DNA from 2 places in the Aminobacterium mobile DSM 12262 genome. Region 2 is predicted to be linked to the other one. Evidence: predicted binding sites of a transcription regulator. Region 2 holds the regulator's gene; the other holds the start of a gene.
What was found. The regulator HrcA, encoded in region 2, represses chaperone genes, less so after heat shock. The targets are predictions, from matches to a motif close to TTAGCACTCNNTNNNANNGAGTGCTAA.
Positions count from the first base shown of each region.

Region 1: groES (co-chaperone GroES) is a predicted target of HrcA. The motif match lies at 2,452-2,478, and genes of this name have one in related genera.

Region 1 covers NZ_JAFZ01000002.1:225,188-229,615, reverse strand. Annotated here, with positions in the region: gene murJ (murein biosynthesis integral membrane protein MurJ) at 1-761, shown strand, start outside; gene K360_RS10745 (hypothetical protein) at 748-1,296, shown strand; gene tsaD (tRNA (adenosine(37)-N6)-threonylcarbamoyltransferase complex transferase subunit TsaD) at 1,302-2,318, shown strand; gene groES (co-chaperone GroES) at 2,516-2,806, shown strand; gene groL (chaperonin GroEL) at 2,837-4,428, shown strand, end outside.
Region 2 covers NZ_JAFZ01000001.1:743,093-747,520, forward strand. Annotated here, with positions in the region: gene folK (2-amino-4-hydroxy-6-hydroxymethyldihydropteridine diphosphokinase) at 1-33, opposite strand, end outside; gene folP (dihydropteroate synthase) at 33-1,250, opposite strand; gene K360_RS0103565 (histidine phosphatase family protein) at 1,339-1,989, opposite strand; gene hrcA (heat-inducible transcriptional repressor HrcA) at 2,180-3,196, shown strand; gene K360_RS10450 (nucleotide exchange factor GrpE) at 3,216-3,866, shown strand; gene dnaK (molecular chaperone DnaK) at 3,911-4,428, shown strand, end outside.

The sequences.
Region 1 (4,428 bases), on a different contig from region 2:
AACTCCCGTTAGGACTTTTCGTCATAGCAATCTCCCAAGCTGTTTTGCCAGAACTTTCACGATGTGCAACTGGTGATAACCACGAGTTTAAAGAGACTGTTCAGGACTCCGTTCGTTTTGCTCTTTTTATAGTACTTCCGGTAACAGTGGGACTGATTCTTGTCTCCGACGAAGTTGTTAATTTTCTTTTTTATCGAGGTGCTTTTGATAGTTGGGCCTGGCATGCCACTGGTAAGGCTCTTGCAATGTACGCTTGGGGGTTACCCGGCATGGCTTGTACTACCATTTTTTTGCGGGGACTTTATGCTCAGAGCAGCCCTCGGGCAGCTTTAATGGTCACAGCTTCCAGCGTGGTATTCAATATTATATTCTGTCTTCTCCTAATCAAACCCATGGGGTTTTCAGGGCTTGCTCTTGCTACTTCTCTCGGGTTTACGGTCTCAGCTATTGTAGGTGGATATTTACTTTCGAAAGTTATGGAAAAACCTCTTCATATCTTTACCGTACAATGGAGCGGCCGAATAGTAGGAATTTTAGCTATTATGTCTGGTGCTGTTTGGCAATACCGGAAATTTTTACTCTACCCAGTTGGAGCTTCTCTTCCCATGAAAGGTATCTGGATTTTAGCAGTTTTCATTATTGGAGCAGTGGTATATGGAGGCTGTACATGGTTCTTTAGTTTTAAAGAATGGGGATGGCTTATGGGGGCTTTCTCTAAAAAACGTTCCTTCAGAGGAGAGAACATGGATGACAAAAAATAGATCATTAAAGTTGTTTTTACTCGTGATATGTGGATTCACTTTAATTTCTTCTTGCTCTTGTATTGCAGAAGCAAAAGAGTTGCAGCAGCTCATGGATGAGCGAACCGTTTCCTTCTGGATTGAAGGTGAAGTTTTGGGAGATATGGTCATAGGGGCCAGGGCGCAAGTTGCCCTCGTATATATTGATGGAACCCTCTCTAAGGCTCTGGTCTCTGATCCCCAGGCTCCTGAGTGGCTAAAATGGCATGCTAGCCATTTTAGCAGTAAAGATTTGAAGGGAAGGGCTCTCTTTGCTATGCGTTATAAAACTCAAAAACGATGGAATTTTGAGCCCAAAATGTTACAGATCGGTGATTACGTAATAAAAGATGAAGATGTTTTAACGAGCAAAGATTTTATGATAGTAGGGGACATTCCTCCAGATACTACGGGAACTTTAGCTTTTTCCGTCCCGGGGAAATACGTAAAAAAAGGACAGAATATAACTGTAGTCTGTGGAAAGGATTCGGAAGTCTTTGCCGTCCCAAAGAGGTGACAATAGTGAATTCTAATTTTTTGACCTTGGGAATAGAGAGTAGCTGTGACGATACGGCTGTTTCTGTTCTAGAGGGGCAACGTAATGTTAAAGCAGATTTTATTTCAAGCCAGATCAAAGAACATGCCCCTTTTGGAGGTGTTGTTCCGGAATTTGCATCGAGAATGCATCTCGAAGCGATTTTACCCCTTATACAGGCGGCCTTTAGCCAAGCTGGAATTAGTTCTCCTGCTTCAGAACTTTCCCTGATAGCAGTTACCGCAGGTCCGGGACTCATGGGATCGCTCATGGTTGGAGTCATGACAGCTAAGGCCTTTGCCCAATCATGGGGAGTACCTCTATTAGGAGTTAATCATCTGGAAGGCCATCTCTTTGCTAATGTAGTGGCTTCTGAAGATCTTCTTCCTCCTTTTATCTGTCTCATCGTTTCTGGGGGGCATACTGAAATTATACTTGTAGAAGATTGGGGTCAATATCAGCTTCTCGGAGAAACAAGAGATGATGCCGCTGGAGAGGCTTATGATAAGGTTGCAAAACTCTTAGGCCTCGGATATCCTGGGGGGCCTGTTATTGATAGGCTGGCACAACAAGGAAATCCAGAGGCTTTTCGTTTTCCTGTTCCTCTTAAAGGCAGTAATGAAATTGCTTTTAGTTTTAGTGGTTTGAAAACGGCGGTACTTTGGACAGTAAATGAGTTGCAAAAAAGCAAGACAGATCTACCTGTTGCAGATATTTGTGCCTCTTTCCAGCGAGCGGCTGTTACGGCGTTAGTTTCCAAACTGGAACGGGCCACTGAAGTGACGGGGATTCAGAAAATAGCTATATCAGGAGGAGTAGCTGCTAACAAGGGTCTCAGAAAAGAGTTATTGAAGAGGAAATATTGGGAAGTATTTATCCCGCCTGTGATTAGATGTACTGATAATGCCGTTATGATAGCTGCTGCTGGATATAATAGCTTTCAGCGAGGGAATATTTCAGATCTTTCTCTTGCTCCTAACCCTTCTTGGCACCTGCTTTCGTAGTGATGAGTATCAAAAACTGATAAAAAGAGAGATATAAAGAGATAGTATTGTATTTATAGGTATAAACTCTATTATTTATGATTATTTATCCTTGAGATAAAAAAGCATGAGAATTAATATTTAAACCGTTCAGTTAGCACTCGACACGAAGGAGTGCTAACATCTTAAAGGATAATATTTCAAGGAGGGATTTTCGAATGAACTTAAAACCGCTTGGTGATCGTCTCGTTGTTAAGGTCATCAATCAGGAAGAAAAAACCAAGGGAGGCATCGTTCTTCCAGATACTGCCAAAGAGAAACCCCAGGAAGGGGAAGTTATAGCTATTGGAACTGGGAAAGTGCTTGAGAACGGACAGAAGCTTCCATTGGAAGTTAAAGTTGGTGACCGTATCATATTCAGCAAATATGCCGGTACTGAGATTAAGCTTGACGGAGAAGAGTTTGTGATCTTCAGTGAGCGAGACGTTCTTGCTATTGTAGAGAAATAAGAGACGAGATAACTAAGGAGGAATGTAAAAATGGCGAAGATCCTTACTTTTAATGAAGATGCACGCCATGCTATGTTGCGTGGTATTGATAAAGTAGCCGATACAGTTGGTGTGACCCTTGGGCCTAAGGGGCGCAATGTAGTTTTGGAGAAAAAATTTGGATCCCCTACTATTACGAACGATGGTGTTACCATTGCAAAAGAAATAGACCTTGAGGATCCTTTCGAGAACACAGGGGCACAGCTGGTCAAAGAAGTTGCTTCTAAGACCAATGATGTAGCTGGTGACGGTACCACTACAGCTACAGTACTTGCCCGAGCCATTATCCGTGAGGGAATGAAAAACGTAGCAGCTGGTGCTAATGGCATGTTGATGCGCCAGGGAATTGAAAAGGCCATTGATTTTGTAGTGGACGAACTGAAGAAGATGGCTATTCCCGTGAAAAATCGAGATAAGATTGCTCAGGTTGCCGCTATCTCTGCTAATGATTTTGCTGTTGGACAGCTTATTGCTGAAGCCATGGAGAAAGTGGGACAGGATGGCGTCATTACTGTGGAAGATAGCCAGACTGTAGGAACGACTCTTGAGATGGTAGAAGGACTTCAGTTTGATAAGGGGTACATTAGCCCTTACATGATCACTGATCCTGAGAGAATGGAAGTTGCTTTTGATGATGCGTATATCTTGATTCATGATGGCAAGGTAAGCAACATTAAAGATCTTCTTCCTGTTCTTGAAAAAGTTGTCCAGACTGGAAAGCCTCTTCTGATCATTGCTGAGGATGTGGAAGGAGAAGCCCTTGCCACTCTAGTTGTGAATAAGCTGAGAGGTGTCATGCAGATAGCTGCCGTTAAGGCTCCTGGCTTTGGCGAGCGTCGCAAGGCAATGCTGAACGATATTGCCATTGTGACTGGTGGCCAGGTTGTGAGCGAAGATCTGGGCATTAAACTTGAAAGCGCTGACATCTCTATGCTTGGTAAAGCTAAAAAGATTCGTATCACAAAAGAGGAGACCACTATTGTAGAAGGTGCTGGTTCCTCTGAAGAGATCCGCAAACGCGCAGCTCAGATTCGAAAAGAGCTTGAGGAATCCACTTCTGAGTACGATAAAGAGAAACTTCAGGAACGTCTTGCCAAACTTGTGGGTGGCGTAGCCGTTGTTCAGGTCGGTTCAGCTACAGAGACGGAGCAGAAAGAACTGAAGCATCGTATAGAGGATGCGTTGAATGCAACAAGAGCAGCTGTCGAAGAAGGCATTGTAGCTGGCGGCGGAGTTGCTATCATCAACTGCATTTCTTCTCTTGATAAGTTTATAGGGAACCTTGAAGGTGATGTGAAAACTGGTGGAACGATTATTCTCAATGCTCTCACGGCACCTCTTCATTTGATCGCCCAGAACGCAGGGTATCAGGGTGATGTGGTGGTAGAGAAAGTTCGCGGTCTAAAAGCAGGTCAGGGACTTGACGCAGCTACTGGCGAGTATGTGGATATGATTGAGGCCGGCATTATCGACCCTGTAAAAGTAACGAGAAGTGCCCTTCAGAATGCTGGTTCTATTGCTGCCATGGTTCTCACCACAGAGGCTATTGTGGCTGACAAGCCAGAACCCAAGAGCGCTGCTCC
Region 2 (4,428 bases):
CACATTACTACCAAGAGCCAGTGCAACACGCATCACATCCCTGCCTCCCTTATAGCCTTAATGATGGTAATCACATCGTGAGTTGCTTTTACGTCGTGAACTCGTACAAGTTCCACTGCTTCTTTGGCGCAATAAGCAGAAACGGCTAAAGTTCCATAGAGACGGGACGTCGTGTCTTCTGTTTCAAGTAGAGTTCGTATAAAGCCTTTTCTGGAATGACCGACCAAAATAGGACGCCCAAGACTCCTATATGATTGGATAAACTTTAATACCCGCATATTATCTTCGAGCCTTTTTCCAAAACCGATCCCTGGATCAATAATAATTCTGTCAGGAGCGACTCCTGCTTCTGCTAGCATATGAAGGCGCTGGTGAAAATAGTCGATAGACTCTCCAATTACATCGCAGTATACAGGGTTGTTTTGCATGGTTTTAGGTATTCCTTGTATATGGGAGAGCACATAGACAAGATCGGTTTGAACAGTTGCTGAGAACATATCTTGGTCAAGTGTAAAACCAGACACATCATTTATTATATCAGCGCCACAATCCGACGCTATTCGGGCTGTCTCCCCTCTATATGTATCGACAGAAATAACAGCGTCTTGAAACTCCTTCCTAACGGCGGAGAGGGCGGGTATAAGACGATCTTGCTCTTCCGTGGCAGAAATGGGATCTGAGCCGGGGCGGGTGGATTCCGCTCCTATGTCGAGAATATCAGCTCCTGCCTCTAGCATTTGACGGGCTCGTTTTACAGCTTCATCTGCTGTAGAAAGTCGACTTTCGCTATAAAAAGAATCGGGGGTGATGTTGAGAATCCCCATTACTTTTGTTTCACCACCGCCAAGAGACAGGGTTCGATGACGAGGCAAGGAGAGATTCCAAGAGCGTTGTGCCATAGCTTTGAATGTGTTGCTGAGTTCTTCACGTAATTGGTCAAGGCCCCAGCAAGAGAGGGCTTTCAGTTTCAGAAGCAGCGCTTTATATTGGCCCTCTGTCCCCAGAAGAAGCACATCGCTTTTTTCGGTTCGCCCGTCAATAACATTTTTATGGACGATAGCATCACCGCCACGAGCCAAGAGTTCCTGCTTTACATAGGCTGCTGCCCGAAAATCTACTTGGGAAACCCAAATGGGCAAAATTTCTCGCTTTGGCAAAAAATATGCAGCCGAGCGGGGATCTGCTCCAATTTTATGTATGAGAGATATGAGCTCGCTATTGGAATGAACGTGCACAGAATATATAGTCACTTGTATTATCCCTTTCTTAGATACCTAATGAAATGATATAAGAGCACAAAGATAATAAGACCTCTCTGTGAGGAGGTCAAGAAAGAGACTAAATCCATTCAGTGGAGACTTTTTTCAAGTGAGCAGTTTGGTTCAGAGAGAAGAGGCCGTATCCTCTTTGATAGTCATATGTCAAGATGCTATAGGATGCGGTGTCCATATGGGTTTTCCAGAAGTAGGGTTCAGGAATATTGAGACAGCCGGCTATAAGGGGTTTCAGCACAGTACGATGAGAGACAACGACTATAGTGTCTCCGTAATGTTTTTCAACCAGTTCTTTAAGAGCACGTAATGCCCTGCCTTGCACTTCTTGTAAGGTTTCTGCTCCGAAAAGGCGCAACTTTTCTGGATAGGTGAGCCATGTTTCCCAGTCACTCGGGTACTCTAGAGCGATTTCTTTTTTAAGGCGCCCTTCCCAAAAACTGAAATTAATATTGTTTAGGCCTTCGCATTCAAAAAGATGTTTATGGCTACATGCTCTGGCGATGGCTGTAGCCGTTTGTTTGGCTCGTAGCAGAGGGCTTGTATAAATAAAGTCGGGAACCATGGGGGCGATGGCTTTGCCTAAATCTTCTGCCTGTTCCAGCCCCCTTTCGTTGAGAGGATAGTCCACACGGCCGCGAAATCTCTCTTCTCGATTACCTTGACATTCACCGTGTCTAGCTAAAATTATAGTCGTGTGTTCTCGATCAGTAGCCATGATTCTCACTCTTCTTTCTCTTGTATCATATTAATGAATGTTATCATTATATATCAGAGAAATAATGAAATAAAAAGATTGACCAGTCTTGACAATAATTCTAAGGATTGATAATCTACCTTCTGTAAATGGATAGATTAGCACTCAACAAGAGAGAGTGCTAATACATTGAAAAAAGGAGGGGAGGTTCGTGCTTACCGAACGGCAACTAGAGATCGTTTTAGCCGTTGTGTATGAATATATTCAGACTGGGGAACCGGCAGGATCTCGTACTATTGCCCGTAAGTATTTAAAAGGTTGCAGTGCGGCTACGATACGTAATGAAATGTACGATCTTGAGCTGATGGGCTATTTCTATCAACCTCACACATCGGCAGGACGCCTTCCCACATCAAGGGCTTACCGACTTTATGTCGATTCTATTCTACATCGAAGAAGAGTCCCTCCGGTTGGATTTGAGTATTGGAAAGATGGCATTCGAGAACAGAAGCAAGGCATCGAATCTCTTTTATCCTATGTCTCCCAACTTCTGGGGCGGGTAACAAACTATGTGGGTGTTGCTGCTATATCCTCCCTTCATGAAGTGGAAATTCAACATGTGGATTTTGTTCGTCTTGGCGGAAATACGGTTCTTGTAATTATGGTACTTAAAGGTGGCCTTGTTCACCATAATATAGTGGCTTTGCCATGTGATTTATCTCAGGATTCCCTTGAGGAGTTGGCTCGTCGTATCAATATGATATGTGTTGGACATCCGTGGTCAGAAGTGCGGGAAGTCCTCTATTCTTATGTTATAGAGGGCCTTGAAAGATTTTCTGATGCGTGTTCAGAAGCCATTATACAAATAGACGGGATGTTGCAGAAGTATAACTATAGGCTATTTACAGGGGGGGCGCAGCATATCCTCAACCTCCCTGATTTTCAAGATATAAGTAAACTTCAGGCTGTTCTCTCTCTGCTGGAAGAGGAATCTTCTCTGGCAGAGGTTGTAGATCGTTGTTCTCTTGAACGCGGCGTTAATATTTCCATTGGAGATGAAAACCCGGAAGAGGAAATGCAAGAGTGTTCCATATTGATGGTTCCTTCAAGAAAGCGCGGTCGAAGAACAGTTTTAGGTGTAATTGGACCGATGAGAATGGATTATGAAAAAACGATTTCCATTCTCGAAGCCATGATGGCAGATCTGGAAGAAGAAAACGTCGATTAATATAAGGAGGTTCGATTCCATGGCCCGAGAAGAACAGGAAATGTGTCGTGAAACGAACTGTCAGCAGGGACAGGAAGCTCCACCTGAGGGAAAAATGGAGGAAGCAGGGCAGGAGGTTCTTGAGGTGCTGATTCAGGAAAAAAAGGAATTGGAAAAGGTTATAGAAGAAGTAAAAAAAGAAAACGAGATCCTTCGTACCGCTGCTGCATCTGCTCGTGCAGATTTTTATAACTATAAAAATAGAGTGGAACGAGAACGTGAAAGGTATATCCGCCTCGCGGAAGAAGATTTGGTAATGCAGCTGCTACCAGTTCTAGATAATCTCGACAGAGCTTTGGCACAACCTGACAATACAGAAGAACAGAATATTCGAGAAGGAGTATCTATGGTCCGGCGGCAGTTTTTGTCGGTGTTAGAGAAAGTGGGAGTCTCAGAAATACTGGCTGAAGGAGAGCCTTTTTCTCCAAGTTTTCATGAAGCAGTAGGTATAGAGCCAGTGGAAGAACCGGAAAAAGATGGCATCGTGGTTTTTGAACTACAACGGGGCTATAAAATGGCAGATAAGGTTATTCGCCCATCTCGAGTAAAGGTTGGAAAATACGTAGAACCCCAAAAAGCTCAAGAGTGTGAAAAAGATATTGTAAACGAAGACGATCAGTCTAAGGCATAGAAATATCTTAAATTGATTCTTTTTATTTTATAGAGGTGATAGGAATGTCAAAGGTAGTTGGTATAGACCTCGGAACAACAAATAGCTGTATAGCTGTTAAAGAGGGAGATAACGTAACTATTATTCCCAATGCGGAGGGAGCTCGGACGACTCCTTCTGTCGTGGCTTTTACAAAAGATGGAGAGCGTCTTGTAGGACAGCTTGCGAAACGACAAGCCATAGTTAATGCTGACCATACGATTATGTCTATCAAAAGAGATATGGGGTCTGAGGAAACAGTAAAAATTGACGGTAAAGCATATACACCCCAAGAAATATCGGCCATGGTTCTACAGAAACTTAAAAGAGACGCAGAAGATTATTTAGGCGAGCCAGTAACAAAAGCAGTTATTACCGTGCCCGCCTACTTTACCGATGCTCAGCGTCAAGCTACGAAAGATGCAGGAACTATTGCTGGTCTTGAAGTTCTTCGTATTATTAATGAGCCTACTGCAGCGTGTTTAGCCTATGGTGATAATAAACAGGGAGAGAGTAAAATTCTTGTTTTTGACCTTGGCGGGGG